3 regions of the Shewanella sp. ISS20 genome follow, and region 1 is predicted to be linked to each of the others. Evidence: riboswitches for the same ligand, from Rfam matches in the RefSeq annotation. Region 1 holds a riboswitch; each other region holds the start of a gene.
The links. Region 1 has a riboswitch for cyclic di-GMP ahead of AC1HDP_RS14490 (immunoglobulin-like domain-containing protein). Riboswitches for the same ligand answer to the same signal wherever they lie in the genome.
Positions count from the first base shown of each region.

Region 1 (10,924 bases):
AAGCGCTCACTTAAGGCCTCAGGTAATTGGCAATGATCCATCAGGCTAAGCTCGCTGAGCTTGTGGCGATTAATGCTAAATAATTGCTCTGCGGCCGAGTTGGCATAATGAATATGGCAGCAACTATCTATGACTATCACAGCCGTCATCATATGATTGAGTAGCTTATCATCATCCCAGCGGCGCATATCTCTGGCGGTCATAGACGGTTTCCTTGGCGATAAGCAGGGGTTAGCGCTTATGATGCACCAACTTGGTGCAGTGAACAAGTGCGAAGCCTTGCCGTGTTAAATCTTACGGCTAGGGCTTTATGCCCTTATTCAGCGCCTAACGACTCAATTATTTCCCTTGAACCTCTGGCGCATGCAAGTTTACTGCCGCTTTTAGGTAGCAATAAAAATTTGGCTGAGAGTTAGGTTAATTAACATGAGGTTAGCCGAGGTTGCAGCTAACTTGATTGGACAATAGTTAACTGAGTACAAATTGTGTTTCGCTCGGGGGATGTAAAGACTAATCACATTTATGCCCGCGGCTAATTATGCTGCTAGTCACTAGGCTAAGGGATAAATTGCAGCGGGCGATTGAGCTTGCCCAATTAATGACTCCATTGATGGCTTCATTTTTTACTAAAGCTTAGCGTCGCTAATTTAACTACTTAGCAGTGCGTGGCTGTGGTCTCGGTGGATGATAAATCGCTTGATGCATGAAAATAGTAATCACACTGCTTTGGGCTAAGGTCTGGCCAGTGCCAGTCACTAACAAGGCTTGCAGGGTATGACTACCACGATTAACCCCTGTTAGCTCAAATGAGGAAGAGGCTTGGCCTTGATTATAAGGCGCGCCATCAAGTAATAATTGATAAAGTGCGCCGCGAGGCTGCTCCTGCGTGAGGGCTAGCGTCACGGTAAAATTGCCATCATTATCGCGGATGGTTTCTTCATTGCTAGGTGAGTTGATGCTGAGCTGATAGTTAATCCCAGCGTCCAAATCTACCGCTTTGACTTGTGCAGGTGGCAGTAAGATTTGATTACTCGTTTCAGGCTTAAGCTCAATTTCAATGGCGCCTTCAACCGGCACATCAGAAAAATGCACGCCTCCTTTGGCATCAACCCAGCGATACACTTTAGCATCAGCCGTTGTACTTGCCATGAGTAGCGCTATCACTACAGCGGTAAGAGAGGAAACGCGGTATTGAGCTGACATAGTTAGCATCCTTAAGCAGTGTTGCTTAAGGTTACTCATTTTGGGCGAATGTGCCTAGTTGTTTGATGAATTCTGCAGCAGTTCATCCATAGGTAGACAATGTTTCAGCTAAGTAACTGCCAAATATGGCCAAGGTTATCGACTTTGGCTACGTTCCCAAGCTTGTAAGCTTGTATCTCACTAGCTTTGTCTCTAAGGTAGCAGCCTAAAAAAAATTAGAGGAGATCAAGATGGCGACGTCAGGCGAGAGTCAAGAATCGAACGGCATACTAAGCCGAATGCTAAATAGCATTGAACGAGTGGGGAATAAACTCCCCGATCCTGCGGTAATCTTTTTACTGGGGATGTTATTAATTTGGGGATTATCTGCCATTTTTGCGCAGATGGACTTTGCGACCATAGATCCTCGCACCGGTGTACCGTTAGAAGTCAATAACTTGCTGACAGGTTCTGCCATTGTGGGATTTTTATCCTCGATGGTGACCACCTTTACTAGCTTTGCGCCGCTTGGCGTAGTGTTAGTGGCCATGTTAGGTGTCGGTGTGGCTGAGCATTCTGGCTTTATTAATACAGCATTGAAATTGATGCTGAAAGTCACGCCAGCTAAGTACTTAACCCCATCGATTATTTTAATCTCTATCGTTAGCCATACCGCAACTGATGCGGGTTACGTTTTAGTAATCCCATTAGCGGGGGTTATTTTCTTTGCTGTGGGTCGTCATCCGTTAGCGGGTATTGCGGCAGCCTTTGCTGGCGTGAGCGGCGGCTTTGGCGCTAACTTTGTGCCATCGGGATTAGATCCGTTATTACAAAGTTTCACCCAGAGTGCGGCGCAAATTATCGACCCTGCCATTTCAGTCAATCCACTCAATAACTGGTTCTTCACCTCTGCATCGAGCTTATTTATCGTGCTGTTAGGTTGGTACATTACCGACAAGATTATTGAGCCTAGACTGCAAAAGACTAAGGTTGACGGCGATACCAGCGGTTTACCTTCATTTGATGAAGTGGGCCCGAAAGAGAAACGCGCCTTTAATGTTGCCTCTATGGTGATGGTATTAGGTTTAGTACTGCTGTATTTAGCGAGCGCTCCAGCGGATTCTGCCATGCGCGCCGCTAACGGTGAGCTGACAGATTTTAAAGCGCCATTAATGCAATCTATCGTGCCGCTTATCTTCTTACTGTTCTGGATCCCTGGCGCCATTTATGGCTTCATGGTTGGCACTTTCACTAGCTCACGCGACATGATTGCTGCCATGAGCAAGTCTATGGGGGGCATGGCTTACTACATAGTGATGGCATTCTTCTGCGCCATGTTTGTGGCGGCGTTTACTAAGTCTAACTTGGGGGCTTTGCTGGCCATTGAAGGCGCTGAAGTATTAAAAGCATTAGCCTTGCCAAGTTCAGTGACTATCGTCGGCATCATCTTCCTGACAGCCTTTGTTAACTTGTTTGTGGGTTCAAGCTCTGCCAAGTGGGGATTATTAGGACCTATCTTTGTGCCTATGTTGATGCAACTGAACATTTCACCCGATTTAACCCAAGCGGCTTACCGTATTGGTGATTCAAGCTCTAACATCATTACGCCGTTAATGCCTTACTTCCCGCTAGTGGTGGTGTATTGCCAGAAGTACGTTAAGGACACAGGGATAGGTACCTTGATTGCTATGATGCTGCCGTATTCGGTGGCCTTCTTAGTGGGCTGGACCTTGTTCTTACTTGCCTATTGGGGCCTTGGTATTCCATTAGGATTACAAGCTAGCTACACCTACGGTCTGTAATAATAGAGACAATGATAAGGCCCGCATTATGCGGGCCTTATGCTATCTGGCGTATGCTCTTTACTGGCGTTTACGCCAAATCGATAACTGCGAAATGCTGTGTTGGAATTTGCGTTTAGTTTCGCGAATAACAAAGGGAATGTCTTTCACGGCGCACAGCTCAAAGTCTTGATGCAGCGCCTCATTCAATCCATCTAAGCCAGTTATGTTCTCCGCATCGCGCTTAAAGCCGCCGAGCCAATTGGCTTTATTTGTGTACTGCTCTAGCCAAGTGTAGGGGGATAAGATCACTAAATAGCCGCGGCTATTAAGCCTTGCGGGCATATCTGCCAAAAACTTATGGGGGTCGGTTAATCTATCAATTAAGTTGGCAGCATAAATAAGATCATAGCCACTAAACCTAGGCTTGAGATTACAAGCATCCCCTTGCTGAAAATGTATGTTAGCGGCTAAGTCTTGGTAGTTTAGCTGCGTTAGACTCATGCTCTTAAATTCTTGCAGCTCGCCTTCGGTGGTAATAGTCCAGCGCTTTTGGCCTTGCTCACATAAATCTATGGCTTGAGAAATAAAGCGCGCCGAAAAATCGATAGCGTCCACCTGCTGATAATGCTTAGCCAGCTCAAAACTAGCGCGCCCCACAGAGCAGCCAATATCCAGCGCCTTGAGAGTGCGGCTTGGTTCAATTTCAGCCATGACACTTGCCACTGCATTGACGCAGAAATTGGCCACACCAAAGTGGCTATCACCATAATGGAATTCTAAGTACTGGGAAATAAGCTCATCGGTTTCGTAAGTATTCACCGGCTCATTGCTGGGTAATGCTTGCGCTGAGCGCACATAGCGAAAGCCAGCATGCTGATAAAAGTGCCGTCTGAAGGCGTAGCGACTGGCATGCTGCATTTCATTGCCAGTTGAAATCCAGCTGCCACCTTTAATGAGGTTATGGCGGCCATCAAAGGTAGGGGTGGAGAAATCATCATACATGGGATGCACTTCAAAGCCGTTAAAGCCATTGATGGCGGTTTCGCTCCATTGCCAAACGTTACCGATAACATCATAAAATCCTTGATGCTCAAAGCGATTGACAGGGCAAGATGAGGCAAAGTGCGCCAGACCTAAGTTGGCAGGGATTTCTTGCCAATCTTGGCTATCGCCACTGACGTTTTGGCGTAAGCAATACCATTCAGCTTCTGTCGGAAGGCGTAACTGACTTTGCTGCACTTCGCTTAAGTAATGGCAAAAGGCTTTAGCTTCTAAGTAATTAACTTCTACCGGCCAGTTTAAGGGTAAAGGGATTTCTTCGGTGAGGTTGCGTTGCCACCATAGACCTTGGTGTTTACGCCAAAATCTTGGATGTTGCGCTTGGGTGTAACTTAGCCACTGCCGACCTTCTTGGGTCCACCATCTTAAGGTTTGATAACCACCCGCCTCAACAAAGGCGAGGTACTCTTGATTGCTAACTAAATAGCGACTCGCTTCAAAGTCATTCACTGCGACTGACTGCTGGCCGTACTCATTATCCCAACCATAAGTCATGTCGGTAGCGGCTTTGCCTAACGTCATAGTGCCACCGCTTTGATGCAGTAACTGATTGCTGGGCGCTAGAGCCACGCTCTCGCAAGCATGCCAGTTGCTTGAGGGCGTCACTAAATGCAGCGGCAGCTGGCGGATAATGACAGATGATGTTTCAAGATGAATTCTTTCATGCTCTATGCCCATTAAGATGAGCCAAGCCGGCGATTGCGCTGTAATAGGTAAGCTCAGCGCTAGGTTATCTATGACTTGATTGACACAAGCGCTCACTTCATCGCGATAGCGCCGCACTTGACTGACGCTTGGCCAGGCATAGTGCTGACTGTTGACATCATCCCAGCTCATTTCATCCACGCCTATGGCAAACATAGACTCAAATTCAGGGTTGATGCGCTCATCAATGAGGCGAGCCAGTTTAAGTTTATTGATATAAAAAGTGGCAGTATGGCCAAAATAAAAAATCAATGGATGGCGTAACGGTTCAGCCTTAAGAAAATAGGCGTCATCGGTATTGATAAGGTCGAATAACTGCTGATATTGCTGCCAAGTATGGTTGAAATAGCGCTGAATCTCGGCGCGTTTACTTTCAACATCGGTACCATCAAGAGAAATACTTTGATTGAGTGAGGTCACGAGCAATCCTTAATTTGCGTATCCGTGTGATTGAATAGACACCATAGGTGATAATGATTGATGGCGATAATGTTTACGTTTGCAATATATTAATAACATTATCAGTTGTGGGATGGCGACTCAATCTGCTTCAGTAGATTGAGTGTTTTAAAGCCTAAATTTATTTCACTATTCAAGCATGGTTAGCGCTTAAGCGTTAGTCGGCCTAAACCAGTAGATAGTGGCGATTAGTTGTTGTTTTAGCATGAAGTTAGCGAGCGAAAGGTTCAGTATATGTGGGTTATTTGCTTTTATAAGTAAATGATTTGAGTGCGAATTAAACTATTAATCATATTTAAGCATAGTTTTAAGTTTATTTTAAGATTAAAGGTGACAATCATAACTACTTAGAGCTAAGCTTGTTGCGGCTCAAGTTATTGTAAAGGCTGATTCATCTTGTCATGAAGCTGCTTGCGATAAAGGCAAAATGTGTGAAAGCGCATGACGCAAAACCTCCGGTCTAAGTGGTGAATCCATAAGATAGCGGGGCTTCCACAGGTAGTGTTCGAGTGCAAAAACTCGCGTTACCTGTTTCTATTTGAAACGGGAAATAATGATGATAAAGAAATTAAAACTGAGTGCGTTAGTCTTAGCTCTGACTGGGCTGGCTCAGCCACTGCAGGCGCAAATGGTCAACCCTGAAGCCGGTGTCGTCGTAGGCTACTGGCATAACTGGTGTGATGGCAGCGGTTACAAAGGTGGCGTAGCGCCATGCGTTAAACTAAGCGACGTTAACCCTATGTATAACGTCGTCGACATCTCTTTTATGAAGGTCTATGACACAGCTGAAGGTCGTATTCCTACCTTTCGTTTAGACCCGCAAGTGGGTTTATCAGAAGCAGAATTTATTGCTGAAATTGCCGAATTAAACCATCAAGGCCGCGCCGTATTATTAGCCTTAGGTGGCGCCGATGCCCATATCGAATTAAAAATCGGTGATGAGCAAGCCTTTGCTGATGAACTGATTCGTCTTACCGATATGTACGGTTTTGATGGTTTAGATATAGATTTAGAGCAAGCCGCGGTGACTGCTGCTGATAACCAGACGGTTATTCCAGCGGCGTTAATCATGGTGAAAGAGCACTACCGCGCCCAAGGTAAAAACTTCTTAATTACCATGGCTCCAGAATTCCCATACCTGACAACGGGTGGCAAATACGTTCCTTATTTAGAGCGTTTAGAAGGCTACTACGACTGGATCAACCCGCAGTTTTATAACCAAGGTGGCGATGGTATCTGGATTGATGGGGTAGGTTGGGTTGCTCAAAACAACGATGAACTCAAGCAAGAGTTTATCTACTACATTGCGGATTCATTAATTAACGGCAGTCGCAGTTTTTATAAGATCCCTCACGACAAGTTAGTGTTTGGTATCCCAACCAACAACGATGCCGCGGCCACTGGCTATGTTAAAAATCCACAGCATTTATACAGCGCTTTTGAAGCCTTGAAAAACCAAGGTCAGCCGCTGCGTGGTGTTATGACTTGGTCTGTTAACTGGGATATGGGGCGCGATGCTGCTGGTAATGAATACAATGAGTCCTTCATTAAGGCTTATGGCCCATTTGTACACAGCCAAGTTCCACCAGTACCAGAAGCGGGTAAGCCAGTATTCACAGGCTTAGGTCATGCGCGCGTGGTGCATGCCACAACATTTGATCCTATGGCAGGCGTGACGGCTATGGATACCGAAAATGGTGATTTAACCTCGCGCATTGTGATTGAAGGCCAAGTTGATACCAACACCTTAGGTGAATATGTACTGACTTATCGCGTCAGTGATAATGATGACAACGAAACTGTTGATGCCCGCAAAGTTGAAGTTTATAGCGTGAAGCCTGTCTTTAATGGATTAGATAATCGCGTCGTGCCTTTAGGCGCCGCATTTGATCCCTTAGCTGATGTGACGGCATTTGATGCGGAAGATGGTGATCTTACTGCTCAAATTCAGGTTTCTGGCAAAGTGGATGTGAATACTGTCGGCCGCTACAGCTTAACTTACTCGGTGACAGACAATGCTGGTCAACAAGTGACTGCCTCGCGTCAAGTGCGCGTGACTGATGACTCGCAGGTGTGTGGTAATGCCTGGCAGGCGGATAAAGTCTATTTAGCTGATGAAGTGGTTAGCCATCAGGGTAAGAGCTGGAGCGCTGGCTGGTGGACCCAAGGTGATGAGCCTGGTAGCACAGGTGAGTGGGGCGTGTGGCGCGTTGCCGGCGATAGTGATTGTGATGGCGGTGTATCGCCTGAACTGCCAAAGTTAAGCGTTTCACTTGGCGGTATCGCTGCTGAGTATCACATCAAAGATGGCGCCGTGGATTTAGCGGTGACTGTTAAAACTAACCGCAGCGCTATGGTTACTATGAAAGTGACTGATACTGGCGGAATGCTAGTTAACGGTGGCGATTTCGCCGCGCAAATTGCTGCAGAGCAAACGGTAAATCTGTCTTTAGCTCAAGTTATTGCTGGTGAATATCGCCTGCAATTGGCGGCAACTGACGCTGATGGTAACGAGTCTAAGCAAGCTTTTACGCTGATGCTGAAAGAAAGCGAGCCTTTGCCACCGGGTGATTATCCAGCTTATGTGGCTGGTATCCAGTATGGCGCTGGTGACATGGTTACAGGTAGCGATGGCAATATTTACCAGTGTAAGCCTTGGCCATATACCGCTTGGTGTGCAAGCGCTGCTTACGCGCCAGGTGCCAGTGCTTATTGGATGGATGCTTGGGACGCGCGTTAATCCCGCGAGTCTAACTATCAATAAATACTGCTGTTAATTAAAGCCGCCCTCGGGCGGCTTTTTTGTGGCCGAGAGTTAATTATTCATGCGGGCTAAACCTTGCACATATTTAAGTCGTTAATGTTTTGCACTCTGTTTTTAAGCAGCTTTATAAGCTGTTGTTTTAGTAAAACATGTTATGAATATGACGCTTTATTTTGGTTAAACTTGATGTTAACGTGTTGTGTGTTGTGTGTTGTGTGTTGTGTGTTGTGTGTTGTGTGTTGTGTGTTGTGTGTTGTGTTGTGTGTTGTGTTGTGTGTTGTGTGTTGCGTGTTGCGTGTTGCGTCTTGTGTGTTTTGTGTTAGTTTGGTGGTGATCGCTATGAAGTTCACTCATATAGTCGGATATCCAATCGCCATAGGCTTAAGCTTAGGTTTGGGCTTTGTCGGCGCCGAGTTAGTGGATGCTAAGTTAGCGGCGTCTATGCCAGCGCCACCGATTCTTGCCGAGCAAAGTGTTGATGCCATTGAGATTGCGCGCCTGCAGCAAGAAGTGGCTATGCAGCAGCAAGAAATTGAATGGTTACTGCGCATGGTCAAAGCTGGGTTAAGCGGTGATATGGCAGGCCACATGCAAGCTTATCGCGCTAAACCTAAACCTAGCGACAATCTTGCGCCGCAACCGAATGCCACAGCAATTGCCCCCATTGAGGATGCCAAGGCCAAGGCGTTACGCCTACAAAATGCTCAAGCGTATGTTTCCCGCGTGCAACTGGCTGATGTGGCATTACAAAAGCAAGCGTTAGCCGAGGGCTGGGCCAATGAAGGTCAGCTAGCTGATGCAAGGCGCGCTTTATGGCAGCAAGCCCGAGATGAATTAACAGAGGCTGAATACATCCATGGGCTTCACGGCGCGCAGTTACCTAATGTAATGCTTGTTAGTCATGCCAGCCCTGAATTGGTGTCTACTGACGGGGTTGCTCGCGGTGATGTGTTATTAACGATAAACGGTGTGCGGGTGTTTAGTCGTGATGATATGCAGCGGCAATTGCTAAATATTGATAGTAGCGCGAGTGTTGAAGTGACGCTTAATCAGCAAGGTAAGACTATCAGCTTAGTGGTAACTGATTTCAATAAGAATATTGAGTTTTATGGCGACTCAATCGCTTTAGATAAAATGCCAATATTGAGTAATTAAGATTTTTTAAGTGTTACCTCTGTGAGATAAAAAAAGCCCTGCACCGCAGGGCTTTTTTGTCTTAATTCAACTAATTACAAGCTGTAATACATTTCGAACTCAAGTGGGTGCGTGGTGCGAGCAACGCGCTCAGCTTCAGCAGTTTTCAGGGTAATGTACGAATCAATGAAGTCATTGCTAAATACGCCGCCACGAGTTAAGAACTCACGGTCTGCATCTAAGTGCGCTAATGCATCTTCCAGTGAACGTGCCACCTGCGGGATTTCTGCTGCTTCTTCTGGTGGTAAGTCATACAAGTCTTTATCCATAGCTTCGCCTGGATGGATCTTGTTTTGAATACCATCAAGTCCTGCCATCAACAGGGCCGCAAAGCCTAAGTATGGGTTGGCATGTGGATCTGGGAAGCGCGCTTCAATGCGACGACCCTTAGGGCTTGGTACTACTGGAATACGGATTGAGGCGCTGCGGTTACGGGCAGAGTATGCCAACATCACAGGCGCTTCAAAATGCGGTACTAAGCGCTTATAAGAGTTAGTGCTTGGGTTAGTGAAAGCATTGATGGCGCGAGCATGCTTAATAATACCGCCAATGTAGAACAGAGCTAATTCACTTAACCCTGCGTACTTGTCGCCAGCAAATAAGTTAACGCCATCTTTAGACAGTGACTGGTGCACGTGCATGCCGCTACCGTTATCGCCTACGATTGGCTTAGGCATGAAAGTTGCGGTCTTACCATAGGCGTGAGCCATGTTATGAACCACATACTTAAGAATTTGAATTTCGTCGGCTTTTTTAGTTAGGGTATTAAAGCGAGTCGCAATTTCGTTTTGACCTGCAGTCGCCACTTCATGGTGATGCGCTTCAACCACTTGACCCATTTCTTCCAGCACTAAACACATAGCGCTACGTAAGTCTTGTGATGAGTCCACAGGTGCTACTGGGAAGTAACCGCCTTTGACCATAGGGCGATGGCCAGTGTTGCCGCCTTCATAGCTAGTGCCTGAGTTCCATGCCGCTTCTTTGGCATCAATTTTTACGAAACAGCCTGACATGTCAGTACCAAAACGGACATCGTCAAACAGGAAAAATTCTGGCTCTGGACCGACTAATACGGTATCAGCAATGCCGGTAGCGCGCAGATACTCTTCCGCTTTCTTAGCGATAGAGCGTGGGTCACGGTTGTAACCTTGCATTGTGCCTGGCTCTAAAATGTCACAGCGGATCAGTGCAGTAGTTTCTTCGGTGAACGGATCTAACAAGAAAGTGTCTGGATCTGGCATTAACACCATGTCAGATTCATTGATGCCTTTCCAACCTGCAATCGATGAACCATCAAACATTTTTCCGTCTTCAAAAAAGTCGGCATCTACTTGATGGGTAGGAATAGTCACGTGCTGTTCTTTACCTTTGGTATCGGTAAAACGTAAATCAACAAATTTTACTTCGTGTTCTGCTAATTGTTGTAAAACTGCTTCATACGACATTGTTTAAGCCTCCGGTAGGGTAAAGCACTCACTAATCAATTTATTATTGTCTGCCTAAATGGCTTTCGACAGGGTTAGCCAATATAAAGCGAAAGTCGTGCCAATTATCTAAGTTATTGTTTATATTGTGTTTGGCGGTTATTGTTGAGCAAGGTTGACTCGGTTTGCACCAATATGGTGCGCACGATGATATATTTTGGGGCAGGAGCAGATAACTTCACCATTAGGGTGCATTTGGGAGCAGATGAGCGAGCTGGCGAAGGTTTCCATGAGTGGCCAAAAAATAATCCTGTGCGGCAAGGCTCCCGTAGAGTAGAATGTACCACTTTTTA
Region 1 covers NZ_JAWRZK010000001.1:3,180,085-3,191,008, forward strand. Annotated here, with positions in the region: gene glnL (nitrogen regulation protein NR(II)) at 1-203, opposite strand, end outside; gene AC1HDP_RS14475 (DUF4124 domain-containing protein) at 652-1,203, opposite strand; gene AC1HDP_RS14480 (AbgT family transporter) at 1,434-2,984, shown strand; gene ovoA (5-histidylcysteine sulfoxide synthase) at 3,045-5,150, opposite strand; cyclic di-GMP riboswitch class I at 5,601-5,686, shown strand; gene AC1HDP_RS14490 (immunoglobulin-like domain-containing protein) at 5,743-7,929, shown strand; gene AC1HDP_RS14495 (hypothetical protein) at 8,293-9,108, shown strand; gene glnA (glutamate--ammonia ligase) at 9,183-10,592, opposite strand.

Region 2 (10,924 bases), 2.8 Mb from region 1:
AGCAATCTGCCTAAGTTTACGGCTATTGATGTGGCATGAATCGCGGTCAATGAATTAAGCGTGGGATGTTAGGTTAACGATTGAATGTTGCACCTGAACTTACGAGGCCGCGAGTGTTAAGCCCGCATAAGCAGCGCACCACTGACAACCTAAGTCAGTGGTGCGCACCTTGGCGTTTAGAGTTTAAAGAAGTTAGTGCCGTTATTGAGATCGCGCACTATCTCAGTTAAGCGTATGGCTTCACGGTTAACGTTGTCAGACGCCGCCACGTTTTGCTTCGACATGGTATTGACCGACTCCACCGATTTTGCCACTTCATTACTCGCGCTTGATTGTTCGTTGAGCATTTGAGTGATATCACTCATTAAATGCACCACATCTTGCGAGCCTTTATCCACTTGTGCCATCATAGTGCTGGCAAGCGATGCATTGGTTTTCACTGACTCTATGGTTTGCAAATAGGCGTTCATGTTCGCCACTGTACTATCGGCGGCTTGTTGCACTGTACCTATCATTTGATCAATTTCATGGGTAGCATTAGACGTTCGTGCCGCTAGGTTACGCACTTCATCTGCCACCACAGCAAAGCCTCGACCTTGCTCACCTGCGCGCGCTGCTTCAATGGCCGCGTTGAGGGCTAACAGGTTGGTTTGTTCGGCAACGCCTTTAATCATTACCGAAATTTTGCTTACTTGCTGAATGTTTTCAGCCAGTTGACGTAAATCTTGTGATGAGTCGTTAATAGCGATACTAACGTTAGCTACTTCTGAAGAGACTTTTTCTACTTGCAATTCACCCGATTGCGCCACTTTACCTGATTCTACCGCTAGTCGATTGGCGCCTTTGGCTGAATCTGCTAAATGAGCAATAGATGCGGCCATTTGCTCAAGTGCCGCAGCCGATGTGGTGGTGGCAGAAGCTTGCTCTTTAGAGCTTGCCATCACTTGCTCACCGGCGACGACCAATTTATTACCGCAATGACCGAGTTCATTTGAGGCCTGTTTAATATTTTGAACCACATCCCGCAAGCGGCCGCGCGTCGACGCCATCGCCTTTTGCATGCTGGTAATTTCATCGTTACCTTCATTCTTGGCGTTGGATTGCAAGTCCCCTTGAGCTAATGCGTTTAGGTCGGCGACGATTGCAGCTAAAGGTCGGCAAATACTGAAAGCGACCTGCCAACCGGCAAACAACACCACTACCACTACCGCAGCAATCACTAGTATCAGAGTGTTAGTGATGTTATTGACTAGCACATCACTATCAACATAAGCGACTTTGGCCAAGTCCATATTAAGCGTTACTAAGGCGGTTAATAAATTATCCGCCGTGTCAAAGGCGGCGGTGGTTGCACCTTGCATGATGGACATGGCTAAGGCGTTGTCACCTTTTATCGATGCCGCTTCCACCTCGGCGGCGGATTTTACATAGACTCCCCAAGATGCTTCAAACTCGTTGAGCAATTTAATTTCTTCATCAGACATTGAGGTTTTACGGTAGACGTCTAACTTTTCTTCCATCTTGGCATCAAAGTCTTTCATCTCTTTGTCAATGGCGTACATCTTGGCCTCATCAGTTTCTATGATTAAGTCGTATAAGGCACGGTTGTGGTAAATGGCTTGCATGTTGGCATCAGAGATTGCGGCAATGGGGGTGAGCTGATTTTCAAACATGTTATTAAGCATGTTATTGACTGTGCCGACAGATTCGCGTTGATAGATGCCAAGAGCAATCATGATGACGAGCAATACCGATAAGAGACTAAATAGGCGAGTTTTTATCGACAAACCCCGAAGAAGCGCTTCCATAGTTTTTCCTTAAACTACACATGTATGTGCATATTAGCGTAAGTATGAAAGTGTAAATTTTCAAATGACCGCAGTTAATATTTGTTTAAGCTTCATTGAATTAGCCAAAAAAACAGCCAGTGGTATTACTCACTGGCTGTTTATCGTTGATGATACTTTGGTTTTGTTGGCACTACATTCGTAGTGAGTGCATTATCTGTGGCTACTTATAAGAGTATTGGCCATGCTTACTGCTAAATATCCAATCATTGCCGTTTGACCATTTAATGCCTTTCACTTGCACGCATTGATTACCGGCATTGATAAAGCCTGCACCGTAAAAACCATCATTTATCACACTGCATAGATTTTCATTACTGTTTTTGGCTGGGATGCGTTCACCTGTATGCTCTGGATTCCACAAAGATAACCACTGGAATTGGTTAACACTGGACTCAAGGCGCTGCTCTTTACCCGCTTGCACCACACTAATATCATCGCCGCCAGTGCAACGATAATCGTTAGTCACTAATTGCTCGACGAATCCGTGCACAGTTTCCACTTTGCCATTGATGGTAAGATCAAAGCGGCATAAAGGCAGTTGTTGATCGCGCACTCTCATGGTGGCGAGCACATTTCTATCGCGCTTAGATAAGTTATCTAAGTCCATGGCATCGGAGTGATCAAACCAGCCTTTACCAATAGCTGAATCTAATACTTGATAGCCGTATTCCTGACCTATGATCACAGCTTGTGGTAAGTCTTCAATCCCAGTGGTTAATGATGGCGTTAAGCTATCGAGGATGGTGACACCCTCAGCGTCTTGGCAACTTAGCGTCACTTTGCTGAGTTCTTGCTGCGGTAAGTTGATGTGGAACTTATTACTTTCATTTGCCCCTAAGCGGTTGCCGGCTAAGTCATAATTCATGCTCTGACCATTTTTACTGACCACATCAAGTCGGCACACATTAACATAAGTGTATTGTGGCTGTTCAATCCGGTTCTGGCTGAGGCTATAACTCCACGCATTGCGGTTACTATGGGTTATTCCTGGTATTTGAACACACTTGTTGCCTTGAATAAAACCCGCGCCATTATGGCTAGGAGTGTTGATATCAGTAAGTAAGCAGAGTTGCACTTCACCGATATCAGGTGTCGGTGAATAGACAACATTGCCACGGCCATAAGGGTAGAGTACTGAATAGTCACCAGCTAAAGATGCCATATCCTGCCATGTGCCAGCAAGGTTCCAACGCATATCATCACTCGCATGGCAAGTATTGGTGGCGGGTTCGACATGACCAACTAAATTAACCGTTTCTGCTGTAGTCGTGGTAAAGCTAAATTGGCACAAACGTTTATGGCTGCCATTATCGATAATGGTTTTCCAGCTAGATAAGGATAACTGTTCTGGCGTTAGGTCGCGATATTCATTCCAGCCGCCTTTGATGCTTGAACCTGAGTCAGGTTCTTCATAATCGGTTGCGGGTGGTAAATCAAACACATTACCATAGTTACCATAAAGTACTGGATAAATCTGACTTGGGTTCACACCAGTAGGATCGTAAATACCCACTAAGGTTGTCACCGGCACGCCAGTTTTTACTGGTGCTGGTGCTGTAGTGTTGGCTTCTACATAGGTTTGTTGCGCTTGATCCCATGTGGCATAGTGATAATTGCCGTCTGGCGTTTGATTAAAACCATTATTTAACCAAGCTTGCGTGCGGCGCGCTTGGGTTGGGTGTTCAAGGGTAAAGTTACTGACTAAACCAATTTTTTGCTTTTCACCACCGGCTTGGGCGTCATGTAAAAAGCGGAAGGTCTCTAAATAGGGGGGAGATATTTCGCCGCCGGCTTCAGATATTGCTGGCGCGCCGCGCCAATCGATATTGCCGATAAAGCGTTTGAATACCTCGTCCCAGCCCCAACCGCTTTGCATATCATGCACTGAGGCCATGCTCGGATAATGGCTTCTGCCAAAGTTATGTCCCACTTCATGGGACCACTCATTACCTGTGGTTGCTTCCAAAGTTAAAATGCCACCACCACCGCTACCACCATGTACTACGGTTTTGTTCGAGCCATTGTCTGGATGGGTGTAAACGCCGACATTAGTGTGTGCTGTCAGTTGGTTAAAACGGCGATTATAAGCTTGTGAATAACCCGCTGAGGTAGTAATGCCGACGTTGGCATTATTAATACCTGTTGAAATTAACGCCTTACCAATGGCTTCGCGCATATCACCAGAATGCCAGCCACCATCAGTGTCACTGCGTTCAGTGTACACTTTGCCATTAGGCATAGTGACAGTTTCAAAATGGGCAGGGGCGTATTGGCCCAGCACTAATTTAGATACTGGGATTTTTTGAAAATAATCACTGGCATGTTCAGCAGTATTGTTAGCCATGGTATTGCGGCCACGTGGCTTAGTTAACATGCCCATGTCGATGTTTTGGATGACTAACTCAGGCGCGCCGCCAAAGGTAATGCTGTGCTGCGCTAATTCTGAGCTGCGACCGTGGTTATCGATAAACTTAAGGGATAAGCCTGGGGTCATCCAATTCCATTGAAGCGGCAAGCTCCAGACATCATGGCCAAAAATAACCATTGGCCGACCTTCAACGGCGTATTGGTCAGTTTTGGGCTGATTGGCGGGTGACTGCATGATTTCGCGCGCGATAAGCTCGCCTTCAAAATACACCTCAACCCATAACTGGTTAATGTCGTTAAGCTCTGGCGTCACTAGCAGCATGGCAGCACGGTTGATCACCACATCCGGCGCATTTAACTCATCATTGCCAAAGGGGGCGGTTAAGCTGTGACTTTGCATCAAGGATACATGGGCGGCAATTTCACCATCAAGGTGATTTAAGTGGCGAATACCGTCATGAAAACCCGCTTTACTTGACTCAGTCGTAAAGGTAATCGGTTCAAGTGCCACACACGCTGTGGTATTACAAGCTTCCAGGGCTAATTGATAATCAGTGTTTGGTGACAGATTACCTAGGTAGAACTCAGGGGCGGTGGCGTTAAACATTTGCGTTTTAGTTGACGGTGAACTTAAGCTCAGCTGATAGCGATTGCCTTCAACATGGCCTTGCCAAGTCACTGAGGCGCCAATATCAAATACCCCAGATAAAGCAACGTCGGTAAGCATAGGTGCGCTGATACACTCAGTATTTTCAAGACGCATTATCTTATCTTCGCTGAAACTGGGTTCTGGAAAATATTCGACAAAACAACCCTGAGTGTCGCTACTCATGCTGCCAAAATCATCATGAATGAAATAAAAACCATAGTTATTATTCATCACTATGTCCCATTTATCATTTAAAAATGGGAACGCGGCATAATAAGGGGCTAGGGCTTCTTCGCCGCCATAAGGGAAAGGAAATTTAGGGTAATTATCATCATGCAGTTCAAAACGATAGTCGTTATAGACAATAAAGCGTTTGTTACCATCAACAATCACGCCATCATTAGCTTCACCGCGCTGTTTCATGGCTTTAATGACGCTAAAGGTTTGTTCGGCAGCTTGTTGCATAGTGACTTCGGCCTGCGCCGCTACCGGCACCAATGTACTAGCTATCACTAAGGCGAGAGGGGAAAAACGAGTTTTAAACATATATCTTCCTTATTGAGCATAGAAATTCAATAAGGCAACACGCATTACTAGACTTGCCGCACAAGGCAACAAGTCTGATACCAATGGCATCCCCGCTATCATAGGTACAAACGCCCCTTAGACCGGTGGTTTTGCGTCCCAGCCTTTCAACTGGTTTGCCTTTTTCAATGTGTCAGCAATTTTTGCTGGTGACCAATATATAGATTAATTAATCCAGTGTCAATGTAAGCGTCTGATTAACCAATTGATTTTGATGGCATTGCTTGTCTTGCTGATTCATCTTGGGCGCGCTTACCTCAAAAATAGGAGAAATGGCGCAAGTTAAGATGATGGTTTAACCATAGGCGCAAAAACCGAGATAGGCTAGGTTGCAATAAGTCGGCATAAGTTATGGAATGATTAATGACTTAAGCTATTAAATTCTTTCAAAATGAGTATGATATTGCACAATATGTTACCTAGCTTGGCTAGTTTCGGATGTAGGGCAATATGCAGCAATCAAGGATAGTTTTCCCGAAAACACGTTTACAAAAGCGCTTAGCGTTATGGCGCCCATGGTTATATATGGTGCTATATACACTGGCCTTGTATAGCCTTATTCAGCTAGGGCTTGCGAGCAGTTTTGATGTCGGGGTTTGGCCTGGGGTTTGGGTTAAAGATGCCATTATTCAGCTGGTATTCGCGGGGTTGTTATTTGTATTGTGCCGCAATTTTTTAGCTTGGGTCATGGTGTACACCAGCTTTACCTTAGTGCTGCAGGTCAGTAATGCGCTCAAGCTCATGATCTTAGGCAGCCCCATCATGCCTGATGACTTTAGTATCGTCGGCAATATGTTTCAGTTATTTAATGATTGGCGTTACTGGGCCTTATGGGCGGCGCTACTGATCCCATTTGGCGGCTTAATGGTCGCGATTGCTTGGCAGCGGCAGCGCACTTGGTTGCTACTGGCGTTATTAGCTGGGGCTGGATTTTTTTATGTTAACCAATCCAGTAGTTTACAAGCATGGTTTGATGTCCATGTGGGCGATAGGGTGTGGGATCAACCGGGTAACTATAAAGATCGCGGCTTGTTGCTGCATTTGACGGTAGAAGGCAGCCGCGTGATTGCTCGTGGTCAAACGAAAGTAACACAAGAGCAAGTGTTAGCCGCTAAAACCAGTATTTTCCCTGCGCAAGCCTTAGCTCCTGCCGCCAGCATTAGCGATAAGCGCAATGTTTATGTGTTATTGCTGGAATCCTTTTGGGATCCTATGGCGCTTGGCAACGTGGGCTTTAATCAAGACCCGTTTGATCCAAGGTTTCGCGATTTATGGCAAGCCACAGCCAATAGCACAGTGCTAGCGCCAGTATTTGGTGGTTATACGGCCAATAGTGAATTTGAAGCCTTATGCGGGTTTCCTGTCACCCAAAATGCGGTGTTTTTTGAGGGTTGGCTGCGCAATGAAGTGCCGTGCTTGCCGCGCTATTTATCCGATGCTGGCTATCAAACCATAGCTTCACACCCCAACCATGCGGGCTTTTGGAATCGAGTTAATGCTTATAATCGCGTAGGTTTTGATAAATACTGGTCGATTAATGATTTCAGCCAAGATGACATGAACCGCGAGTTTATGAGCGATGTGTCGTTATTTAATCAAGTGTGGGATAAAACGGCGGCTAATCGCGATAATGGCCAAGCGACGCTAAATTACATAGTCACGATTTTTGGTCATTTGGATTATCCATTAAACGAGCGCCGCCCTGTGGTAATAAGCGCGACTGGCGCCAATGAGATGGCGGTGAAATATGCCAATCAAATGTACTATAAAACCCGTGAAATCATGGACTTTATTGCCACAGTGCAAGCGCAAGACCCACAAGCGTTAATCGTGATGTTTGGTGATCACTTACCGTTTCTTGGGCCTAATTACGACGGCTATACCCAAACTGGCGTCATCAGTGCTAATAAAGCGGATTTTAGCCCTGAGATGTTTGCCACGTCACTGCGCACGCCGTTAATTGTGATTGATGGCATTAATGGCCCGCAGCAATGGGGCGAGATTGCCTTGTATGAGTTGCCACGCCGGATTTTGGCCTTGCTCGGGGATACGCAGCAGAACTTGTTAACTGTGCTTAAATCGCCGCAAGCTGCCACTGTGCGCCCGCTCGCTGGGATCAGCATAGTGCAGCCGCCCGCCGGTGATAAAATGCTGTGCGCGCAGCAATCACAAACGCCTGAATGCCGAGTGTTTAATGAGTGGTTAGAGCAAGCACTCATTATTTCACAAGATATCTTTAGTGGCGCCCAGTGGAGCTTAGCGCCAACGCAGAAAGACTAGTAGGCCTCTTGGTTAGCTTGTACTCAGATGATTGCTGTAGCAGCTAAGTCAGTTAACGCTTAAGAGTAAAGGCCGATAACCCTTTGATGGTTACCGGCCTTTTTTATGGGGCTATGACAAGTGTTTGCTGACAATGAGGTTGGTGACATAAATAGTGAGCTACCGGAATAGTTGCGCTAAGTGTGACTGCTGACCAGCATCGCCGCAGCGATAAGCGCTCCAGTCGTTATCGTCCTAAATATTAATACCAGTATTAACATCATATCAAAACAGGCCTAGCGCTTGATTGCCATGGCATTGATATCGCTTAGCTATCACCAGCATAGTTTCACTATCATCATCCTAGTTTCACTCTTATTGCCAGCATTACCAGCGTTTAACGATAGCGGCGTTAGCCTATAAAAAAAGCCACCGATTAAGGTGGCTTTCAAGGCTTACGTTTTCAAGGCTTAAGCTCAGAGATTAGGCTTATTTTTTGACTATGTGCTCTTCACGATTAATCGGGCGCATCGGTTCAATTAACTTAGCGGGAATGCCTGGCATAGCGCTAATTAAGCTCACCACCACTGCTGCAATAAACGGAATACTTTGCACTAAAATCACCAAACGCCACATGTACAAGTCAATTAAGCTGACGTTGTGGGTTAAGCTGCCAGTATCTATTCCGCGAGTAATTAGATACACGCCGCCGAGCATAGCAATGGCAAACAGTAACTCTTCGCGGCAATCCATCAATGCCTTTAACAAGCGGTTTTTAGCCGCAAGTTTTGGGGTACGGAAGAAGCCAATTTTACTGGTGACAAAGCCTGCCACCATAGCGCGGCCAATGGTATGAGATAGCGCTAAGCCAGCAATACAAGAGGCGATAGATTGACGCCAATTAGTACCCACACGGCGGCGATAAAGCACAAACATCTTACTGAGTTTGAACACAAAGAAAGACAGGGGCAATACCGATAATAAGGCTTCTGGCGTAGCAAAGTGCTCAGGGAACAAGACTATTAACACGGTCCAAAAAATCGCAGCAAGGTTAAAGAACAAGTTAATGCCATCGGCGAGCCACGGCAACCAGCCCGCGAGGAAGTGATAACGCTGCCCCTTACTTAATTTGGTATCATTCATACCTAATAAGGTAGATAAATGCTCGCGCATAATCACCACTGCGCCATAGGCCCAGCGAAAACGCTGTTTCTTATAGTCGATAAAGGTGTCTGGCATGACGCCTTGGCCATAGCTGCGCGGCACATAAGTGGCACCGTAACCTGCGGCTAAAATTCGCAGCCCAAGCTCGGCATCTTCAGTAATTGACCATTCGCTCCAGCGCATGTCTTGCAACACTTGCGCTCGCACCATAGTCATAGTGCCATGTTGAATGATGGCATTACGCTCGTTACGGGTCACCATACCTATATGGAAGAAGCCTTGGTATTCGGCGTTGATCATGGCCTTATACAAGGATTCATCGCCATCATGATAATCCTGCGGTGCTTGCACTATGGCCATATTCGGATCTTCAAAGGCCGGCACCAGTTCACTTAACCATTCGGGCGCCACTTGATAATCACTGTCGATAACCGCAATGATTTCAGCATCTTTCGCCGTGTGTCCTAAGGCAAAGTTAAGGGCACCCGCTTTAAAGCCCGAAATTGGGTCAACATGGAAGAATTTAAACTTATCCCCTAAGGTCAAGCAGTGCTGCTCTACGGGTTGCCAGACGTTAGGATCTTTAGTGTTGTTATCTATCACTATCACTTCATAGTCTTGATAATCGAGGCGACTTAAGGCATTAAGTGTCTCTTTGAGCATCTCAGGCGGCTCATTATAAGCTGGCACATGAATAGAGACTTTAGGGTGATATTCATTTGGCAGCATGCGCTTGGGCGTGCGCCGATACTTTTTAAGCCACTGCGCTTCGGCCCATTCATGAGCTTCGGCCAGCACCACGGCTCCAATCCCCAAGGCCGATAGGGTAATAATACAGCCAGTAATAAAGGTACCTATGGTCATATAGCGCTGGGTAAAGTCGTACACAATCCACACTGTGCCGGTTGCTATGGCAAAACTAATCACAGTTAAGAAGCCGCGGCCTCTGTGGTGTAAACCTTTACTGTCACGGAACAAGATACTGATAAGAATGAGCGAGATAGCCACACAAATACCTGCCAAAGTGCGCCACTCTGGAATTCTCACTACAGGCTCTAATTGCGGGAATTTTAAGGTGCGATCGGCATTGTATACGCCCCAAAAATCACCCGCTTGACCTTCAATGCTAGATTTCCACGGCTGATCAAAGGCTTCCATTAGGTAATAGGTGTAGCCTTGGCGTTCTGCCACTTCTAAAAAGTTACGTAAAAAGCGTGCTTGGTTGGCAAGAGATGCCTTGGCGGCGCCACGTGTAGGGCCGCGACTGGGCCAACCCACTTCACTGATCACAATTTTTTTATTAGGGAAGGCGGCTTGCAGTTCATTCATTTTATCTTGGATAAAAGTAATGGAGTAATCCACATCCAAGTTTTCCCAGTAAGGCAGTATGTGCACCGCAATAAAATCCACATGCTCAGCAAGTTTTGGGTTAGCTAACCATACGTGCCAAGGCTCGGCGGTACTAATGGGCACATTGAGTGCCTTACGGGTTTTATCTAAATATTGGATCAACTGATTAACGCTGACATCTTTACGCAATAAGGCTTCGTTACCGACTATCACCCGCACTATATTGCGTTGATTGCTAGAGAAAACGGTAAATAGCTCATTGATTTCTTGCTTGTTTTTTTCAAGATCTGGACCAATCCAAGCGCCAACCGCCACGTTAAGATCATATTGCTTAGCTAAGTGGGCAATCTGACCTTGAGTACCGCTGACGGTATAGCTTCGCACCGCATGGGTTTTACCTTGCAATAAGGCTAAATCGCTATCGATTTCTTCAATGGTTGGGAAGCGCCCTTGAGTGGGGTCATTGTTACGCTGCATGGGGCTAAAAGAAAAACCTTGAACCGTTTGTGGCCAAGGTGGCAAGCGATCAGGCTGATTGAGCAGCGCCCAAAGTAGCACGCTAAGACCTGCGATTAAGAGTGGGTAAATAATGTATGCGCGACTCACGTTTACTACCTCAAATGGAAAGATTGCAGGAAGTTAGGCTTAGAAGTGGTCATTTACATTGCCAGAAGCCACTATCAAAGCGAGGTAACTAAGA
Region 2 covers NZ_JAWRZK010000001.1:354,006-364,929, forward strand. Annotated here, with positions in the region: gene AC1HDP_RS01570 (NAD(P)/FAD-dependent oxidoreductase) at 1-14, shown strand, start outside; gene AC1HDP_RS01575 (methyl-accepting chemotaxis protein) at 177-1,808, opposite strand; gene AC1HDP_RS01580 (M66 family metalloprotease) at 2,011-5,412, opposite strand; cyclic di-GMP riboswitch class I at 5,495-5,582, opposite strand; gene AC1HDP_RS01585 (LTA synthase family protein) at 5,902-7,731, shown strand; gene AC1HDP_RS01590 (glycosyltransferase) at 8,200-10,830, opposite strand.
Region 2: linked by a shared signal. The riboswitch ahead of AC1HDP_RS01580 (M66 family metalloprotease) and the one ahead of AC1HDP_RS14490 (immunoglobulin-like domain-containing protein) in region 1 are both predicted to bind cyclic di-GMP.

Region 3 (10,924 bases), 1.7 Mb from region 1:
ACCACTTAGCCTGATACTTTCGGCCTTTATGAGTGGTAATATCGTTGCCGTTATAAGCTACGCCTGCGTCCCAATCAAACTGAACATTACTTACTAATAACCACTGTTCAGTAGTGCGAGAAGGCGCGTTACCTTGAGTCCAATACTTAGCTTTCCACAGCAAATCGTTATGGCTTACTGTTTCGCCACCATGATAAACAGTTGATGCGTTCCATTGCGGGTAAGCACCAGCATCAGGATCAGCCACCGTCACAGTCACCGCTGTCGCAGCTTCTGCGCTTAGAGCTTCATCAGAAACTTTAACTGATACTGAAAATAATTCTTCATTTTCAATAACTGGCGCAGTCATAGTTAGGGAGTCAGTGCCTTGACCTATCACTTTAAAACTAGTAGGGACTGTCCAATTATAAGTTAACTTGTCACCATCAGGATCGATAGCTTTAGCTTGTAAAGTAACCGTCTTACCACTTTCAACGCTAACGGTTTCAACCATAGTAACCTGTGGTGCTTGGTTAACGGCTGGCGCCTTGTTCGTGATAGTCATGGTATCAACAGCAGTTAAACCTTCAATGTCCTTAACAGTAAGGCTAAAGGTGTAAACTGTATCAAATTCAACCTCTGGAACTTCAACTATTAATACTGCCGCATCAGAGTTATTAACATCAAGAGTTATGCCGTTAATTTGCTTCCATTGATAGGTTAACTCGTCACCTTCTGGATCACGAGATTTTGAACCATCAATTTCAACAGTGACCTCGCCCTTAACCGTTAGATCTTGACCGGCATTAGCAATAGGCGCTTTGTTTGCCGGTGGCTCGATACCTTCACCGTGGCCTAAGCCTTCATGCATAGCATTAAGTAAGTCGCCGTTGTCGCCGTCAATTTCCCATGAGAAAATTCCGCCTAAGTCGTGCTTAAGAACATATTGACCTTTAGCAATAACTGACTGAGGATTATCATAAGTAATCAAGTCACCAGTTGATTTTTTAAATAGGTAAGGTGCTTCTGCTACTTCGTCATAACCTTTTTCCCACTCTGAATCCATATGGTTATTAACGATATCACGATAATCTAATACACCATCTTCCCAAGTCCCCTTGATCTTACCTGTTGCAGTACCAGTAAAAGGGTTGCCATCTTTATAATCATGTACTCCAGTCCAGCCACGACCATATTTGGCAACACCTAACACTAACTTTTCAGAGTCAACGCCTTGGTTAAGTAATATTTGAGTGCCTTTATCAGCAGTGTATTTCGTGGTTTCCCAGTGACCATCATATAAAGCGGTTTGATGTCCTAAATTAGTATTTTGCCAAGCACCGTTAAAGTCATAGCCCATCATAAAGATGTAATCCATGTACTGTTGAGCTTCGCCATAATCAACCACTGCAAGCTTATCGTAACCCACGTTAATAGCAGAAGTCAGTTGATACTTACGACCAGTTTCCTTAGATAACTGATCAAGCATTGCACGTAATTCTTTCATCAGAATAACATAGGTTGAACCATCTTCAGGCTTACCTAAATGTATATTTTCACCACCACCACCGGGAAATTCCCAGTCGATATCTAAACCATCGAAGAATTTCCAAGTTTTCAAAAACTCTTTAGCAGAATTAACGAAAACATCACGCTTTGTTTTGTCATCAAATTGGAAGAATGGATCTGATAATGTCCATCCACCGATAGAGGGCAGGATAACTAAGTCTGGTTGCGCTTGCTTAAGCGCCATTAACTGACCAAAGTTACCTTTATAAGGGTCGTCATAGTTCATAACTCCCTCTTGTGGCTTTTGAATAGCAGCCCAAGGATCATGAATGGCTAGCTCAAAATTAGCGCGACCTTCACATGCTTTTTGCAAGGCTTGAAAGCTACCTTCAATACTTTTAAGGCTGTCATTAATGCCATCACCACCACATATAGGGGTAAAGCCATATAACAGGTGAGTTAGGTTTTTAGAAGGCATCTTATCAACTGGGAATTGGCGACCGTACACCCCCCACTCAACAAAATACGACCCAACAACCTTGTCAGTTTTATTAACGTATGGGCGGTTATTTTCAAGCATCTTAGTTTCAAGAGGCGCTAAATGGCTACCGTCAGTATCAGCAACGATAATTTCTTTAGTTGGGCTATATGAGCAACCTTCATCATTACACAAGGCCACACGCATTTGATAGCGACCACCTTTTTTTACATCAAATGTAGCTTCACCTGCTGCGACAGAAGTTCCTTTCCAAACTTCCTCACCGTCTAAGTACACCTTAGCAGTGTCACCGAGTTCACCATTCCATAAGTTCCAATTAACGGTAACTTTAGCAGCATCTTTAACCGTAACAAGTTTGTTGTAGGCGCTGGTTGATTGGTCGATATCGATGATTGCAAATTTTGTTTCACCCCAACCTAAAGTTGGCGTACCAGGCAGAGCCGCAAATGTATTTGCTGATAGCATAGAAGCAACAAAAATCGCTGCGGTGGATAGTTTAGTTTTCAAAGAATATTCCTTATTAGACAATGCAAATAAGGCAAACAAAGTGCGTAAGCAAGCAAATTAAATTGCTATGATTTTGGCGTCCCCGCTATCTTAGGTTTCCCCTTAGACCGGAAGCTTTGCGTCCCAGCCTTTCGACTGGTTTGCCTTTTTCTATAAAATCAAACATTAACGTAAGATTTGTGGCTATAGTAACATACTGTAACCATAATAGAAGAGCTTGATTTTTTTGGGAAAGCAATAAATTGTGACCTACACCTCAACAATAAATGACACTCGATTTCCCAGCCCTATGTTACTAACATAGTTAGGCTTTTTATCACATTGCCTGCCAATGAACCTATTACAATTTATTTAGAGAAAATGCGTCATAATAAAGCACTGGTATTTTCATTGAACCTTCGTTACCAAGAATCACGAAACATAACAAAATAGATGTTATACCCAAGAAACTTTTGAACCTTTTCTTGTAAAACTCATCGCCATTATCGAAGCCTATCGTCTTACAAAGGCATTTAAACGACTCAAGCAACTTAAGCGTTCATCCGTCCGACAAACTGATCAGGGCTTAATTCGGTATAAGTAAAGGGCGAATAACTTCTTTTAGAATTGAGGAACTTTTATTGTAATTAGGCGAGATTGGTGTAACGGCTTGTGAAGAACATCTCATAATTAGTTTACTGTGATTCCAATAAGTCATGGAGGCTCATTAGCCTAAAAGAAATAACAAAAGGCCTAGTCACTTAGTGACTAGGCCTTAATAAAAATAGCCGTTATGACAACCCAACCTGTATCACATCACTTAGCCTTGCTGGCGCTCTAGCGCTTCACAGGCTGCAGCGGTAAATACCACGTCAGTTGAGCTATTCAAGGCCGTTTCTGCCGCATCTTGAATAACACCTATGATAAAGCCCACAGCAACCACTTGCATGGCTACATCATTACTAATACCAAATAAGCTACAAGCTAACGGGATAAGTAGCAGCGAGCCACCCGCCACACCTGATGCACCGCACGCTGATACTGCCGCGACCACACTTAATAACAACGCAGTAAAGATATCAACTTGAATTCCTAAGGTATGCACAGCCGCTAAGGTCAGCACGGTAATAGTAATCGCCGCGCCGCCCATGTTAATGGTGGCACCTAATGGAATAGAGACTGAGTAAGTATCTTCATGCAGCTTAAGCTTGGAACAAAGTGCCATGTTCACTGGAATGTTGGCAGCACTTGAGCGGGTAAAGAAGGCGGTGATACCACTTTCACGCAAGCACTGAAACACCAATGGATAAGGGTTACGGCGAATTTTGGCAAATACGATTAATGGGTTAACTACTAATGCAATAATCACCATCACGCCGAGTAACACAGCCAACAAATGAACATAACCTGCTAACGCAGAAAAACCTGTTTGCGCGAAGGTGGCAGACACTAAACCAAAAATACCAAGGGGTGCTAAACGGATAATAAAACGCACCATCTGCGAAATACTGTGGCTCATATCGGCAAACACTTGCTTAGTCGACTGTGACGCTTGCGCTAAGGCAAAACCTAGACCCACACCCCAAGTAAGAATACCAATATAGTTACCAGTTAACAGTGCATTGACTGGGTTATCGACCAACTTGAACAGCAAGGTGTGCAGCACCTCACCTATGCCTTGTGGCGGCGTAGTGCCGGTTGCCGCGTTAATCAGAACTAAATCTGTTGGGAATAAAAAGCTCACAGCCACGGCAGTTAAGGCGGCGGCAAAGGTACCAAACAGGTACAAGATCACAATCGGGCGCATGGCGGTTTTACTATTTTGTTTGTGGTTAGCAATGGATGCCGCCACCAAAATAAACACCAACAACGGAGCTATGGCTTTTAACGCGCCAACAAACAAATCACCAAAAATAGAGGCGTGTGTCGCGCCTTCTGGTGACCATGTGGCTAGCGCAACGCCAGCGATTATCCCCACTAAAATTTGCAATACCAAATTGCCATTGGCAATGCGGTAAAAAAATGAATCATTCTTATTCATGACTTAATTCCAACTTTGTTATCATTATGTTATTGTTGTCACGATGATAAACTGACATTAGCAGTAAAACTGCGGCACTAAGTTTATGGCGAGTCTAGTTTTGTAACTAATGTCTTAGCCCTTGTCTAGCCTAGATCCCAATTAACTCACCATATTGCTGAAAATTAGCCGCTAGCATCCTATTTTGGTGACATAAGTCGCGCTAAAACCATACACAACATAAAATTATTGGCTGCTAAAAATTCTTAACTACATTCAACAAGCAAGAGTCTCAAGACCGACTAACGCCGAAGTGTTACACAAATAGCCATGAAGATTGCTGATTAAAAATATAAAGGGCACCCGATTAAGGTGCCCTTTAAGGAAAACTCACAGTAAACCTAGTTTCGATTTACATCACTGCGTTTTACATCATTGAGATTTACTGCAATTGATAAACCACATCAAAGGCAAATTGATCCCAACCATCACGGCTAAATGCATTGGCATTGACATTGCGAACTTGGCTAATGGCGTGAACAGGCGCTGCGCCATGCTCAATCAAGTATTGCGCCATCACTAAGCAAGTACTGTCTTGACCTGAGCCGCAGTGGATTAATACCACTAGACCATCGTCGCAAGCTTGCTTGATAAAGGCGATAACTGCTGGCAGGTGTGCCACAGCATCTTCTAAATCTTGCGCACTCGGGGTAATAGCATTCGGTAACGCAATGCACTCATAGCGAATCCCTGCGGCGCGAATACGCTCAGCGTCAGCGGCATCACTATCAATAACTGAAATAATTGCACCAATTCCGGCGTCTTTCAGTTCACCGATATTCCATGGGTTAAGGGTTGGGCCACTGCGTCCGGCAATCTGACCTTCCACTAACCAAAACATATGCTGCATAAACCACTCTGTTCAGTGAAGGAAAAACGCTACTATGCCAGCGCTTTGAAAAATCGGTTAGGATCCAGAGCGCATTTTTGGTTTCTTTTTGCGCTTTTGCGAGCTTGGAGCCACTTTTTCAGTAGAAAGCTCTGCTGCTTGCTGGTTATACAGTTCAAGACTCTTAGGGGTAAACCCTTTTAACTGTAAACGCTCAACGGCCAACTTATGCTTCTTTTCTATCACACCAAAATGCTGATATTCATCATGACAAATCAAGCTAATGGCAAGCCCCGCCTCCCCTGCTCGGCCAGTACGACCAATACGGTGGATATAATCGGCTGGGCTTCGGGGCAATTCAAAGTTAATCACGGCCGGTAAATGCTGAATATCCAAGCCGCGCGCCGCAATATCGGTGGCAATCAGCACTGGGATTTTACCCGCCATAAAATCATCTAACGCTTGATGGCGTTTGCCTTGTGATTTATCGCCATGGAACACTAAGCTGTCGATGCCAGCTTTTTGCAGCTTTTGCGCAAGGCGGTCACAACTTAATTTGGCATTCACAAACACTAGTACTGACGATAATTCTAAGCTCTTGAGTAAATGCGTCAGTAACGCTGACTTTTGCTCACGGTTAACTTCATACACCCGCTGCTCAATCTTGGGCTGAGATAACACAGATTCAATCTGGATATGCTTAGGCTGGTTTAACCAAGCATCTGCCAGGTGCTTAATGTCATCATCAAACGTCGCCGAAAACAGCTGCGTTTGACGCTGTTTAGGTAAGCTTGCTAACAACTGATTAAGCTCATCACTAAAGCCTAAATTTAATAAACGGTCGGCCTCATCTAACACTAAATGCTTAACTTGGCCGAGTTTTACCGCGTTGCATTCGATTAATTCCAATAAGCGACCAGGCGTAGCCACTAAAATATCGGCGCCATTGCGTAAACTTATCATCTGCGGGTTTATCGATACGCCACCATGGGCCAAACGCACGCGCATGGCTGATTGCTGCTTATTAGCAAACTGAATACATTGAGTACTTAATTGGCGCGCGAGCTCGCGGGTTGGCGCTAAAATCAAGGCGCGGATATGATTGCCTTTTACGCCTGCGCTATGCTGTTGTAATTGTTGCAATAATGGCAGCACAAACGCTGCGGTTTTACCGCTACCCGTCGCCGCTTGGGCAATCACATCTTGGCCAGACAAAATTTGTGGAATAACGCTGGTTTGGATGGGAGTAGGTTCAATAAATTCTGGGGCTAAATGCTTAGCAAACTCAGGCGCTATGCCTAATGATGTAAAACCGCTCAAGGGAAAATCCACAACAATAAAAGACCCGCTATCATACCTTGGATGGGCGATAGCGGCCAGTCATGCGCATGGCTAGCACTAAATTCAGCCAAACGTGTTTGGCATAGCGCCTTCAAGTCTTAATAAATACTCTTTGACATCAAGACCATGGGCATAGCCTGTGAGCGTACCATTACTGCCAATTACCCGATGACAAGGGATCACTATGGCAATTTGATTGGCGCCATTGGCGGTACCGACCGCGCGAAATGCTTTGGGACGACCGACATTCATGGCTAAATCGGCATAACTGCAATAACTGCCATAAGGAATTTGCTGCAACCCTTGCCACACTTGGCGCTGAAACGCAGTGCCAGCAATATCAAGTGCGACCGTAAATTGCTGTAATTTGCCGGCAAAATAGTGGTTAAGCTCTAAGGTTAGTAAATCAAGATGCGCGGCTATCGCGCTTAAGTCATCTTGAAGATTAACATTGCCGTTGTTAGCCGCGCTGTTGACGTTAGAATGCTCAATCACTTCAGGGGTTAAGCGGCGAATACCATGCTTGCTCGCTTCTGCCCACCATAGCCCCAATGGCGTGGTTATTTGACGCACTCTTAGCACTAACTCATTGCTGTTTAAGTTAGCTTCAGCGTTATTTGTTAGGTTTTTCCTATTTTTCATGCCACATCCCCCACTGCTAATGCCCAAATTTGGTGAGTCAAATAACTGCCCCATGGACGAATTTGCTGTTGCCATAAAGCGCTAAGCTCAGCAGGAGTAAGACTTGCGTTAACTTTATGCAAATCTATGTGATGCATAGCCATTGCAGCGCCATTATTGGCCGCTAACAGAGCGCTATCAGCCTCTACTAATGCATGAACAATATTGAAGCTGCCAATATGTAAGCTGTCACCATTAACACTCACCTCGCCACGATTAATTAATGCAGCTACATACTTTTTAATAACGGCGTCCCCTACTAAAAATCTGTCGGTATCCCCTAATCCACGCATAGCACCATAATCACAAGTCCACGGGCCTATGCCTTTAACCCGCAGCCAATCAGCGGCTTGCGCCGCGGGACGATCAACCCATAACTGAGCTAAAGCCCGCAAACTTTGCTGGCGAGCCTTAGGGATTGGCAAAAATGATAAATCACTGGCAGCTATGGTCGTTGGCGTAGGAAAGAAACAATAACTTTCACCATTGACCTGCCAAGGTTCAGCGAATTTTGCCACTAGTAAATTAATAAGCTTCACCCCAAAACTAAGCGTCACTTGTTGCCCTAATACGGCGCGGCATAGCGCTTCAAAGGGTGTGACTGTCTGCACTAAGCGCAGCCCAGGTTTTGCGCTATGACCTAATAGTTGCCGCAGGTGCTCATCAATAACATGGCTATCAGCATCCGCATCTAAAAAATGACGCGCCCATTGATGCAAAGCCAGTAGGGGTAAGTGGTCACAGTCTGGATGCGGCCAAAATTTTAGTGCGAAGCGGCACTGTTCGCCCTGATGAGTGATCTCTACTAACCCTTTGATATGGTTGCTATCGATAGTGGTGGTATAGCGATTAACGCCATCACTCCTTGCCATGCCACTAATGCAGCGTTTGGCTAAAAAACTAATGGCATGCTGCCAGTCATAAGGCGGGCGATAACCCACATGAAATTGCACTAAATTGCTACAGTTATTCGGGTTAGAGATATGCTTATTTAACGCGCGGCGAATATCACTTGGGGTGTTACCGAGTTTAGTTTTGCAGGCGTCATTAAAACTGCGCATCGAATTAAAGCCACTATAGACAGCCACTTGCTCGAAAGTTAAGTCACTGCGGTGCAACAATTGCTTAGCCATTAATAACTGCTGATGCAATCGAAATTGTGTTAATCCCATCCCTAAATATTGCTGACTTAATTGCCGTATATAGCGACTAGTGACCCCTAGTTGCTCAGCAATTTCTTCCATTCTATAAAACTCACCTGTCACTGGGGAAACTTGTAAACATAACTGTGATGCTTGATGTAAATGTTTGGCAGATCCTAGCCATTGCAGGGATGCGGGCGCGGCGTCCGGGCAACATCGCAGGCACGGCCTAAAGCCTGCTGCCGCGGCATTAGCTGCGTGTAAAAAGTAACGCACATTGGCTTCATTAGCTGCTTTAGCTGGGCATATCGGCCGGCAATAAATACCTGTAGTAACCACGGCCACATAGAATTTACCATCAAAGCGTCTATCACGGCTTAAACGCGCACGCTGACAGAGAGTGTCACTCAGTGTTAATAGCTGACTCACATTGGCATTGCTCATAACCTCACCGTATTCAACCTTAATTATCTTATAGCGTAACCCGTTCCATGCACCAAACTAGCAAAAAACGGAACTGATACTGTTAAGTTAATGCTATGGATTAGTATCCATTTACGGTTATCTTAAAGCCATAGCTATGATGCTATCAATTACCACGATTCATCGGCACTGATGTCGGTGATTAAGCTAAGGAAAGCTATGTTCAAACTCTTCGAACATTGGACCGATCCCCTGCCCGAACAAGCTATAGAAACGCCACCCAATAGCCTACTGGCATTTTGCCGCTTTTATACCCACGGCTTTGAAAAACCACTCATATTGATGTCAGTGCTAACGGCAATCATGGCCATGCTCGAAGTCAGTCTGTTTGGCTTTATGGGGCAATTAGTGGATTGGCTATCGACAAGGAACCCAGATACCTTACTCAGCCAAGAAAGTGGTAAGTTATTGATAATGAGCCTAATACTCTTAGTGCTATTGCCACTAGTGACGCTACTGCATTCGCTAGTTGTGCATCAAACTTTACTTGGCAATTACCCTATGGCCATTCGGTTTTTGGCTCATAAGTATTTACTCAGACAATCGTTAGCTTTTTATCAGCAAGACTTTGCTGGCCGCGTCGCCACTAAAGTGATGCAAACTTCCCTTGCCGTGCGCGAAACCGTGATGAAGCTTCTCGATGTACTGGTGTACATCTTAGTGTACTTTTTATCTATGTTAGCCATGATAGCCAGCAGCGATTGGCGCATGGTGATCCCTATGCTGGTATGGCTTGGCGTTTATAGCCTTATTCAATGGTTTTATATTCCCAAATTAAAACAAGTGTCTGAACATCAAGCGGAAGCGCGTTCGTTAATGACAGGTCGCATCGTTGATAGTTACACCAATATTTCCATCATTAAGTTATTTGCCCATAGCGAGCAAGAAGATGCCTATGCCAAGCAAGGTATGCGGGAGTTTTTAACCACTGTCTATCAGCAAATGCGTTTAGTGACTGGGCTGAATGTGCTAGTGCATATCAGTAACTACTTGCTGGCATTTGCTGTCGCCGCCTTGGCCATTAGCCTGTGGATTGATAACGCCATCACCATTGGCGCTATTGCCGTGGCGATTAGTTTGGCACTGCGGCTCAACGGTATGTCGATGTGGATCATGTGGGAACTCAGCAGTCTGTTTGAAAATATGGGCACAGTCGCCGATGGCATGGCCACCTTAAGCCAAGAAACAGCAATTTGTGACAGTCCAAATGCTAAAGCACTAACGGTTAGTCAGGGGGCAATCACTTTTGAGTCGATTTACTTCAGCTATCATGCCAATTCGCTATTTAATAATCTGAGCCTAAATATAAAACCTGGGGAAAAAGTTGGCATAGTCGGTCGTAGCGGCGCTGGGAAATCGACCCTAGTGAATTTATTGCTACGTTTTTACGACCTCAATCAAGGACGCATTAGCATTGATGGCCAAGATATTGCTCTGGTACAACAAGATTCTCTGCGCTCTCATATTGGCATGATCACTCAAGATACGTCCCTATTACATCGCAGCGTTCGCGACAATATCTTATATAGCAAGCCTAATGCCACCGCCGAAGAACTACAAAACGCTATGACTATGGCTCAAGTGGATGAATTTATTGATGGGTTATCGGATCCACAAGGCAACCAAGGATTAGAGGCTATGGTCGGAGAGCGCGGCGTCAAACTCTCTGGCGGCCAAAGACAGCGAATTGCTATCGCGCGGGCGTTACTTAAAAATGCGCCAATTTTAGTGATGGATGAAGCCACCTCAGCGCTGGACTCAGAAGCGGAAGCCGCCATTCAACACAGTTTGACCCAATTGGTGCAAGGCAAAACGGTTATTGCTATTGCGCATCGATTATCAACCATAGCCGCTATGGATAGATTGATAGTGATAGATAATGGCGCCATTGTAGA
Region 3 covers NZ_JAWRZK010000001.1:1,513,104-1,524,027, forward strand. Annotated here, with positions in the region: gene AC1HDP_RS06805 (glycosyl hydrolase family 18 protein) at 1-2,452, opposite strand, end outside; cyclic di-GMP riboswitch class I at 2,567-2,649, opposite strand; gene sstT (serine/threonine transporter SstT) at 3,294-4,514, opposite strand; gene AC1HDP_RS06815 (phosphatase domain-containing protein) at 4,936-5,403, opposite strand; gene AC1HDP_RS06820 (DEAD/DEAH box helicase) at 5,461-6,702, opposite strand; gene AC1HDP_RS06825 (methylated-DNA--[protein]-cysteine S-methyltransferase) at 6,787-7,365, opposite strand; gene AC1HDP_RS06830 (Ada metal-binding domain-containing protein) at 7,362-8,990, opposite strand; gene AC1HDP_RS06835 (ABC transporter ATP-binding protein) at 9,189-10,924, shown strand, end outside.
Region 3: linked by a shared signal. The riboswitch ahead of AC1HDP_RS06805 (glycosyl hydrolase family 18 protein) and the one ahead of AC1HDP_RS14490 (immunoglobulin-like domain-containing protein) in region 1 are both predicted to bind cyclic di-GMP.